One region of the Streptomyces sp. LE64 genome, then DNA from elsewhere that is predicted to be linked to it. Evidence: riboswitches for the same ligand, from Rfam matches in the RefSeq annotation. Region 1 holds a riboswitch; the other holds the start of a gene.
The links. A riboswitch is a leader RNA that binds a small molecule or an ion and turns the genes downstream of it on or off. The one in region 1 is predicted to bind cobalamin.
Positions count from the first base shown of each region.

Region 2: another riboswitch for cobalamin. It lies ahead of ACSMX9_RS04525 (cobalamin biosynthesis protein); the one in region 1 lies ahead of ACSMX9_RS21750 (hypothetical protein).

Region 1 covers NZ_CP199708.1:4,808,613-4,813,622, forward strand. The annotation lists gene ACSMX9_RS21740 (enoyl-CoA hydratase/isomerase family protein) at 1-557, opposite strand, end outside; gene ACSMX9_RS21745 (acyl-CoA dehydrogenase family protein) at 554-1,702, opposite strand; gene ACSMX9_RS21750 (hypothetical protein) at 1,709-1,972, opposite strand; cobalamin riboswitch at 2,150-2,323, opposite strand; gene ACSMX9_RS21755 (hypothetical protein) at 2,470-2,691, opposite strand; gene ACSMX9_RS21760 (hypothetical protein) at 3,175-3,807, shown strand; gene ACSMX9_RS21765 (hypothetical protein) at 3,804-4,463, shown strand; gene ACSMX9_RS21770 (putative T7SS-secreted protein) at 4,463-5,010, shown strand, end outside.
Region 2 covers NZ_CP199708.1:1,013,880-1,018,889, forward strand. The annotation lists gene ACSMX9_RS04515 (anion permease) at 1-1,001, shown strand, start outside; gene ACSMX9_RS04520 (hypothetical protein) at 1,012-1,248, shown strand; cobalamin riboswitch at 1,420-1,545, shown strand; gene ACSMX9_RS04525 (cobalamin biosynthesis protein) at 1,690-2,649, shown strand; gene ACSMX9_RS04530 (cobyric acid synthase) at 2,655-4,196, shown strand; gene ACSMX9_RS04535 (putative cobaltochelatase) at 4,285-5,010, shown strand, end outside.

The DNA of each region.
Region 1 (5,010 bases):
GAGGGCACGTAGTGGTCGGCGAGACCGCACAGCAGGGCGTCCGCGGCGCCGATCCGCGCGCCGGTCAGGGCGAGGTGGGTGCCGAGTTCTCCGGGGGCGAGGGCGAGCAGGCGGGTGCCGCCGACATCGGGGACGAACCCGATGCCGGTCTCGGGCATGGCGATGTCGGAACGCTCGGTGACGACCCGGACGCTGCCGTGCGCGGAGACGCCAACGCCGCCGCCCATGACGAGGCCGTCCATGACGGCGACGTACGGCTTCGGGTAGCGGGCGATCCGGGCGTTGAGGCGGTACTCGTCGCGCCAGAAGGCGGCCGAGGCGGTTCCGTCGCCGTCGCGGGCGTCGTCGTGGATGGCGCGGATGTCGCCACCCGCGCAGAGACCGCGCTCCCCGGCGCCGGTGATGACGACCGTCTCCACGGCGGGGTCGCGCTCCCATTCCGTGAGCGCCCCGTCGATGCGGAGCACCATCCCGTGGGTGAGGGAGTTCAACGCCCGGGGGCGGTTGAGGGTGATGTGGGCGGCACGGCCCCGCGTGTGGAACAGGACGTCGCTCATCCGAACGCCTCCGTCATCCCCCGGGCCACGATGACGCGCATGATCTCGTTGGTTCCTTCCAGGATCTGGTGGACCCGCAGGTCACGGACGATCTTCTCGATGCCGTACTCGTTGAGGTAGCCGTACCCACCGTGGAGCTGGAGCGCACGGTCGGCGACCGAGTAGCCGGTGTCGGTGGCGAACCGCTTCGCCATCGCGCACAGGTAGGGCGCCTGCGGATCGCCCCGGTCGAGTGCCTGTGCGGCCTGTTGGACCAGGGCCCAGGCCGCGGTGAGTTCGGTCGCCATGTCGGCGAGCCGGAAGCGCAGGGCCTGGGCGTCGAGGAGGCGCTGGCCGAACGCCTCGCGGTCGGCGAGGTGGGCGAGGCTGCGGTCGAGGGCGCTGCGGGCCCCGCCCAGGGAACAGGCGGCGATGCCGAGACGGCCGCTGTCGAGCCCGTGCAGGGCGATCCGGAAGCCCTGTCCCTCACGGCCGAGGAGTCGGTCGGCCGGCAGACGGACCCCGTTCAGGACCACCTGACGGGTCGGCTGGGCGTTCCAGCCCATCTTCCGTTCGGGCCGCCCGAAGGAGAGGTTCGGGTCGTCCCGGTCGACGACGAACGCGGACACCCCGTCGGCGCCCGCGCCGCCGGTGCGGGCCAGCACGACGTACAACCGGGAGGCCCCCGCACCGGAGACGAACTGCTTGACGCCGGTGAGGACCCAGCCGTCACCGTCCCGTACGGCGCGGGTCGTCAGGGCCGCCGCGTCGGAACCCGCGCCCGGTTCGGCGAGACAGTAGCTGGCGAGGTCGTCCATGGTGCACAGGCGCGGCAACCACCGCTCGCGTTGGGAGTCGTCGGCGTAGTGGTCGATCATCCAGGCGGCCATGTTGTGGATGGAGAGGTAGCCAGCGATGGACGGGCAGCCGGAGGCGAGCGTCTCGAACACGAGGACCCCGTCGGACCGGTTGAGACCGGAGCCGCCGGACTCCTCGCGGACGTAGATGCCGCCCAGGCCCAGTGCGGCCGCCTTGCGCAGCACGTCCACCGGGAAGTGCTCGTCGCGGTCCCACTCCAGGGCGCGGGGCGCGAGGTGCTCCCGGGTGAAGTCGAGGGTGGCCTCGACGAGGGCTTGCTGGTCCTCGTTGAGCAGGGCGCTGGTCACGGCCGCTCAACCCGCCGTGGGAATCGTGGAGCCCGCGCCTTCGCACAGCCCGGCCGGCCGGCGGGAACGGACGGCGTCCGGACCGTACCGGTCGCGATGGCCGGAGTCGGACCCCTTCCCGGCACCGGAGGGGTGGTGGGCGAACGGCACCGGGACGGGCACGTCGAGGCCGTGGACCTCGCCGTGGGCCTCCGCGGCACCCGGGGTGCGCTCGTCGCCGACGAAGGGCGTCCACGCGCGCAGGGCGGTGCGTTCGTGCTCTCGGACCATGACTACCTGCTCTCGTCAGGAGGGATCCGGGGATGGCGCGCACCAGGCCCGCACCCGGGCGGGCGCGACGAGGGCCGGGGCGCGGGATCGCGGATGGCCGGAATCCGTCAGAGCGCGGGTTCAGCGGAGTCGGGGGTGCGCAACGGTGCCATGCGTGTCAGCTCCATCCTCGTGGACAACACGGAACGTCCCGCGGCCGGTATCCTGACTCCCGGATCAGCGCACGCCGTCCGCCTTCCCGACGTCCAACTCGTCAGTGGCGTCCTGCTCGACGACGCGCTCCCCGGTCACAGTGGCGGGACCGTGCCGGAATCGCACCGGCTTCCCTGCACCGCGGGCCTTGCCTCCCGATTTTATCGTCGTCCGCCCCGGCGAATCCACTGGACGTGACCCCGGATCGGGTCACACGGGGCTCCGGGCCGACTTGTGCGCCGTGCGGGCGGGTGAGGCCCTGACCGCGCCGAGGGACGCGGAAGGGCCGGTCCGGGTCCGGGCCGTCAGCACTCGATGATGTTCACCGCGAGCCCGCCCCGGGCGGTCTCCTTGTACTTGACGTTCGTCGCGGCCACCATGGTGATCATGCTCCTGAGGTGCGGTTTCAGGGCGAGACCGGTGGCCCAATCGGCAGCCAGGGACTTTTCAGGGACTTTGTGCCCGGCGTCGGCGAGCCCCGCCTCCAACTGCACGCTGGCGTACGCGTGCCGCAGGACGTGGAACATGTCCGCGCGCGAAGACGCGTGACGTGGTGACTCTTTAGGCTTTGTTGCCTGACGTGAGAACGGCCTTCGCCTGATCCTGTGCCCCGTCTCGGCGAAACCCGACCAGCACCAAGGCCGGAGTGAATCAGTCTGCGTTTGCCGAGCTGTCAAACTTCCGAGCCCGCCACGAGGGCCCGGAGTTCGGCAAGAAGCTCTCGCTGGACGAGCTCCGCGACAGCCTGGTCGAGCAGCCATTGCTGTCCTCGCCGCATTGGCCTGCGCGACCCGGAAGCCGTGGAGGCCGCCCCTCGCATCCTCGCTCCGGAGCCCCCGGACGAATCTGGTCGGCGGCTGGCGCGGCGTGTGCTGTTCCTGGTGGGTGACGTCGCATCGGTGCCGGGTGTGGTGGTGACTTTTCGGGTGGGTGTCGGGCTCGGGTTCCGTGACATGGGTGTGTCGTAGGCGTGTTGTGGTTCGGGAGGTGGGGTGCGCCATGATGTCTGGATGACTGAGCACGGGGGTGCGGTGGATCAGCCGCGGGAAACGCCGAGGTCTCGTCTCGCCGACTACGTGGAGATGAGTGGTCCGGTTCGATCGGTGTCGTCGCCCGACGTTGGGCGGGACGTCGAGGGCGGAGTGGGTGAACCGGCGTCGCCCGTGCGGGAAGAGCCCGGTGCGCAGGCGGATGATCCTGGCATGGTGGTTGATGATGCCGGTGCCTTGCTCGTTGCCTCCGAAGTGGTGGCCCGTAAGCGGGAGTTTGCCCGGCTCCTGGGTGGGTTCCGGCGGACGGCGGTCCTGGTCCCGTTGGGCGGGGAACCGGGTCCGGGTGAGGAACGAGGGCTGCTGACGGCGGACTTCAACGGCATCAGGTTCATCCTGGCCTTCTCCGACGAACAGGCCCTGGCCCGGTACGCCCGGGCCCGCGGCGAGTTCGCCCGCGAGTGGACGTACCGCACGATTCTGGGTGCGCGGCTGCTGGATGTCGCGGTGCCCGCGATGGGTGTGCCGTGCGGGGTGGTCCTGGATTGTGCGGACGGGACGGACGGGATGGTGTTCCCGCCGGTCAGGGGCATCGTGCCGGACCCGGTAGCGGTCGACCGTGAGGTGACCGTCGAGGAGGGGGCCGGGCGATGAGCGGCGGTGGCAAGGATCTGAAGGCCGACGGTCTCGCGCTGATCGCGAAGGGGCTGACCGAGGCGCTGGCCGAGTTGAAGGAGCTCGGCATGGTCGGCGAGGCCAGCGCAGGGCGCGGCTTCGGAGACATCGCGCTGTCCGGCCTTGAACTCGGCCACGAGGGCCTGACCGGTGACTTCACGTCGTTCTGTGAACGCTGGGAGTGGGGGGTTCGCTCGTTGGTGAACGAGGGCAACGCCTTCGCGTTCAAGACGGGCATGTCTGCGGGCACGTACTACGAGACCGAGCAGTACGTCGAGGGCAGCCTCAAGGTCGTGACGAACTCGCTGATCGGCAATCCGTACGCCTCCGAGGAAGAAGTCACCCGGCAGGGCTGGGGCGACATCGCCACCTCCGGCGCCTTCGGCGGTGTGGACTACAGCAAGGAGTCCTTCGACCAGGCGCTGGCCAACAGCGAGCAGGGCTGGAAGGACGCGGGCCGGGACGTGATGACCTCCCGCACAGTCGGCCCGATGGGCCTCAACCCGGAGAACCTCCACGGCGCCGCGGGCATGTCGGACGCGGAGTACGACAGGTGGCTCGACTCCACCTTCGGCCCCTCCGCCGAGGAACGCGCGCAGGCCCCCGAACAACAGCACGGCGGGAGTGCGGGCTGATGGGTATCGGCGATCTGGTCAACGCGGGCCTCGGCAAGCTTGAGGACGGCGTCGACGCGGGCAAGAAGCTGGTCGGCGAGGGCGTCGACTGGACCACCAACAAGGTCGGCGACGGCCTCGACTACGTCGGCGCGCACGGCGCCGCGGACACGGTCGAGGACTGGGGCGACGAGGTCGCCTCCGACCTCGGTGCCACGCCCGGCGAGCAGCAGCTCGGCCAGACCGAGGAGGCGAACGAGCTCGTCCACGGCAAGCCGGACAAGATCCGCGCGTCCGCGAAGCACCTCAAGGACTTCCACACGGCGTTCGACCAGGTCGCTTCCGGTATGCGCAAGGTCGACTCCTCCGGCTGGGCCGGTGAGGGCGGCGACGCGTTCCGCAAGAAGTTCGGCGTCCACCCCGCCAAGTGGGCCCAGGCCGCCAACGCCTGCGAGAAGGCGAGCGGCGCCCTGGAAGCGTACGCCGACACGGTCACGTGGGCGCAGGGCAAGGCGAAGGAGGCCGTCGAACTCTACAAGAAGGGCAAGAAGGCCTCGGACGACGCGGT
Region 2 (5,010 bases), 3.8 Mb from region 1:
TCGTCGGCGCCATCCTCTGGAACCTGCTGACCTGGCTCGTAGGTCTGCCCTCCAGCTCCTCCCACGCCCTGTTCGGCGGTCTGATCGGCGCCGCCGTGATGTCGGCCGGCTGGGACTCGGTGAACGGCTCCACCGTCGTCACCAAGGTCCTCATCCCCGCAGTCGCCGCCCCCGTGGTGGCCGGCATCGCAGCGATGATCGCCACCCGCCTGACGTACAAGCTCGGCAACAACGTCAGCGACAAGGCCAGCTCCAAGGGCTACCGCGCCGGCCAGATCTCCTCGGCCGCCCTGGTCTCCCTGGCGCACGGCACCAACGACGCCCAGAAGACGATGGGCATCATCACCCTCGCCCTGGTCACCGGTGGCGCACTGGCCCCCGGCTCCAACCCGCCCATGTGGGTCATCGTCTCCGCCGGTGTCGCCATCGCGCTCGGCACCTACCTGGGCGGCTGGCGCATCATCCGCACCATGGGCAAGGGCCTGACCGACCTGCAGCCGCAGCAGGGCTTCGCCGCCCAGTCCAGCGCCGCCACGGTCATCCTCGCCTCCTCGCACCTGGGCTTCTCCCTCTCCACCACGCAGTCCTGCTCCGGCGCCGTGATGGGCGCGGGTCTGGGCCGCAAGGGCGGAGTGGTCCGCTGGTCGACCGCCACCCGGATGTTCGTCGCCTGGGGTCTGACGCTGCCGGCCGCCGGTGTCGTCGGCGCCCTCGCCGAACTCCTCACCAAGCAGGGCCCCTGGGGCGTCGCCGCGACCGCGGCACTGCTGGTCGGCGGATCGGGTGCGATCTGGCTGCGCTCCCGCAAGGAGGTCGTCGACCACACCAACGTCAACGACGTGGACGACGAGCCCGCGGGCGTCGTCACCACCGCCATGGCCGCGGTCACCCCGCCGCCGGCCGGCGACACCACCGCCGTCACGGGTGACCTCTCGGTGACCCTCCCGGCGGACCCGAACAGCCCCTCGACGGAGTCCGCGCCGCGGACCGCCAAGGTGTAAGGAACCCCCAATGAAAATCGACTGGGCAGCACTCGGCTCCGTCTTCGGAGTCAGCCTCGTGGTCACCGTGGTCCTGGTGGGCCTGTTCACCCTCGGCCTCGTCGGACTCTCCAAGCGGGAGGCCGCACTCGCCGGCGACGGACACGCCAAGGGCGGTTCGGCCGCCATCGCCACCACCGGCGCCGTCGCCTGCTTCGCCCTCTGCGTCGCGGCCGTCGCCTACGGCATAAACCTGATCGTCGCCTAACCCCCCAGGTTGCGATCTCCGGTCCGGTCGGTCACCGCCCCCACAGTGGTGACCCACCGGGCCTTCGTCGTGTGTGGGGCTTCACACACTGCCCCGCCGCAGGTCAGCGCGCGGTTGACGGGTGTTCTCGGGGCGTGGTGGACTGCCCGGGCCATTACGGCGGCAGCAGAGAGGAAGCCGGTGCGAATCCGGCGCGGTCCCGCCACTGTCACCGGGGAGCGCTCCCCCGCACCACACGTCACGGCCGTCACGCGGCTGGAAGACCGGGGGCGACGCCGATCCGGGAGCCAGGAGACTCTCGCGGTCGTCTCCGTCGACCCGGGGCGCGGACCCCGAGTGAGGACACAGCGATGCCGGGGCACCCGTCTGCCCGTCCCGCGCCCCACGGCACGGGACCCCACGACCGTACGCGGGCCCGCCGACGCCCGGCGGGCTGAGCCGATGCGGGCCGGGCGCACCTTCGCCTACGGCGCCACCGCCGGACTGATCGGCGACCTCCTCCTCGGCGACCCCCGCCGTGGACATCCGGTCGCCGCCTTCGGTCGTGCTGCGGGCGCCCTCGAACACCTCCTCTGGCGCGACCACCGCGGCTGGGGCGCACTGCACACCGCGCTCTGCGCCGGAGGCGCGGCCGGCGCCGCCGCCCTGGTGGCGCGCGCCGCCGCCCCCTCGCGCACCGCCTCGGTCGCCCTGACCGCCGCCGCCACCTGGGCGGTGGTCGGCGGGACCAGTCTCGGCCGCGAGGCCGCGGCCGTCGGCGCCGCCCTCGCCGTGGGCGACCTCGCCGCGGCCCGACGACGGCTGCCGCACCTGTGCGGACGGGACCCCGAGGCCCTGGACGCGGACGGCATCGCCCGGGCCGTGGTCGAATCCGTCGCCGAGAACACCTCCGACGCCGTGGTCGGCGCCCTGGTGTGGGGGGCGATCGGCGGGGTGCCCGGACTCGTCGGCTTCCGCGCCGTCAACACCCTCGACGCGATGGTCGGCCACCGGTCGCCCCGCCACCGCCGCTTCGGTTGGGCCTCGGCGCGCCTGGACGACGTGGCGGGCTGGCCCGGGGCCCGGCTCACCGGAGCCCTGGCCGTGGCGGCCGGGGGCGCCCCGGCCGCCGCCGCACGGGCCTGGCGCGCGGACGCCCGACGCCACCCGAGCCCCAACGCGGGCGTGGCGGAGAGCGCGTTCGCGGGTGCGCTCGGCGTCCGCCTCGGCGGCACCCTCTCCTACGGCGGGCGGGTCGAGCACCGGCCGGTGCTGAACGGGGACGGGCGGGCCGTCACGGTGGCGGACATCGACCGGGCGGTGCGGCTGTCGCGCCGGGTGGGTTGGCTGACGCTCGCGGTGTGCGTGGCGGGACGCGGGGCGCTCGCGGCCCGGCGCACGGTCACGGGGAAGGGACGGTAGGGGTGCTGCGGGGCGGACTGCTGGTCGCGGGGACCACCTCCGACGCGGGCAAGAGCGTGGTCACCGCCGGGATCTGCCGGTGGCTGGCCCGCCGGGGCGTCAAGGTCGCCCCGTTCAAGGGGCAGAACATGTCCCTCAACTCGTTCGTCACCCGGGACGGCGCCGAGATCGGCCGGGCCCAGGCCATGCAGGCGCAGGCCGCCCGGGTCGAGCCGAGCGCCCTGATGAACCCGGTGCTCCTCAAGCCCGGCGGGGACCGCACCAGCCAGGTGGTGCTGATGGGGCGTCCGGTCGGGGAGATGAGCGCGCGCGGCTTCTTCGGCGCGCCGGGCGGCCCCGAGGCAGGCCAGCCGGTGCCCGGGGGCCGCGAGGCGCTGCTCGACACCGTCGTGGGGTGCCTGGAGGAGTTGCGCGCCACCCATGACGTGGTGGTGTGCGAGGGCGCGGGCAGCCCGGCCGAGATCAACCTGCGGCGCACCGACATCGTCAACATGGGCGTCGCCCGGGCCGGCCGGCTGCCGGTGCTGGTGGTCGGCGACATCGACCGGGGCGGGGTCTTCGCCTCCTTCTTCGGGACGACGGCGCTGCTGGCCCCCGAGGACCAGTCCCTGGTGGCCGGCTACCTGGTCAACAAGTTCCGCGGCGACGTCTCACTGCTGGAGCCGGGCCTCGACATGCTGCGCACCCTCACCGGCCGTCCCACCTACGGGGTGCTGCCGTTCCAACACGGGCTCGGCATCGACGAGGAGGACGGGCTGCGGGTGTCGCTGCGGGGCACGGTGCGCGAGTCGCCGGCCGGCGAGCCGCACGGCACCGAGGTGCTGCGGATCGCGGTGTGCGCGGTGCCGTTGATGTCGAACTTCACCGACGTGGACGCGCTCGCCGCCGAACCCGGGGTCACCGTCCGCTTCGTGGACCGGCCGGAGGAGACCGCCGACGCCGACCTGGTGGTGGTGCCCGGCACCCGGGGCACGGTGGCCGCGCTGCGCTGGCTGGAGCGGCGGGGGCTCGCCGAGGCCCTGCGGCGCCGGGCCGCCGAGGGGCGGCCCGTACTGGGGATCTGCGGCGGCTTCCAACTGCTGGGCGAGGGCGTCGAGGACGAGGTCGAGTCCCGCGCGGGCACCGTCGAGGGCCTCGGACTGCTGCCCGTACGGGTGCGGTTCGCCGTCGAGAAGACCCTGGCCCGCCCCTCGGGCACGGCCCTGGGCGAGCGGGTCGACGGGTACGAGATCCACCACGGCGTCGCCGACGTGCTCGGCGGCGAACCCTTCCTGGACGGCTGCCGACGGGGCTCGGTGTGGGGCACCCACTGGCACGGCTCGCTGGAGTCGGACGGCTTCCGCCGGGCCTTCCTGCGGCAGGTCGCGGCGCAGGCGGGGCGCGGTTTCGTCCCGGCGCCGGACACCTCCTTCGCCGCCCTGCGCGAGGAACAACTGGACCGCCTCGCCGATCTGATCGAGCGCCACACGGACACCGACGCCCTGTGCGAGCTGATCGCCGCCGGGCCGCCGCCGGGTCTGCCGTTCGTCCCGCCGGGCGCCCCGTGAGACGCCCGGCCCCGCCCCGACCCGGCCCGTCCGCCGGGCGTGGCCGTTCCGCACCGACCGAGACCGCTGAAGACTGGGAGGACCACGGGTGACCACCCCGTATCCATTCACCGCCATCGTCGGCCAGGACGACCTCCGGCTCGCGCTGCTGCTGAACGCCGTGTCGCCCGCGGTCGGCGGCGTCCTGGTGCGCGGCGAGAAGGGCACCGCGAAGAGCACCGCGGTCCGGGCGCTGGCGACGCTGCTGCCCGAGGTGGCGGCCGTCGCCGGCTGCCGCTTCTCCTGCGACCCCGACGCACCCGACCCGAACTGCCCGGACGGCCCGCACGGGGCGGGCCCCCGGGCCGGCCGGCCGGCCCGGATGGTGGAACTGCCGGTCGGCGCCTCCGAGGACCGGCTGGTGGGCGCCCTGGACATCGAGCGGGCCCTCGCCGACGGGGTGAAGGCGTTCGAACCGGGCCTGTTGGCCGAGGCCCACCGCGGCATCCTGTACGTGGACGAGGTGAACCTCCTCCACGACCACCTGGTGGACCTGCTGCTGGACGCGGCGGCGATGGGTGCCTCGTACGTGGAGCGGGAGGGGGTCTCGGTTCGGCACGCGGCCCGGTTCCTGCTGGTCGGCACCATGAACCCGGAGGAGGGCGAGCTGCGTCCGCAGTTGCTCGACCGGTTCGGGCTGACCGTCGAGGTGACGGCGTCCCGGGAGCCCGAGCAACGGGTGGCGGTCGTCAAGCGGCGCCTCGCCCACGACGACGACCCGGTGGGCTTCGCCGCGGGCTGGGCCGGGGAGGAGTCGGCGCTGCGCGAGCGGATC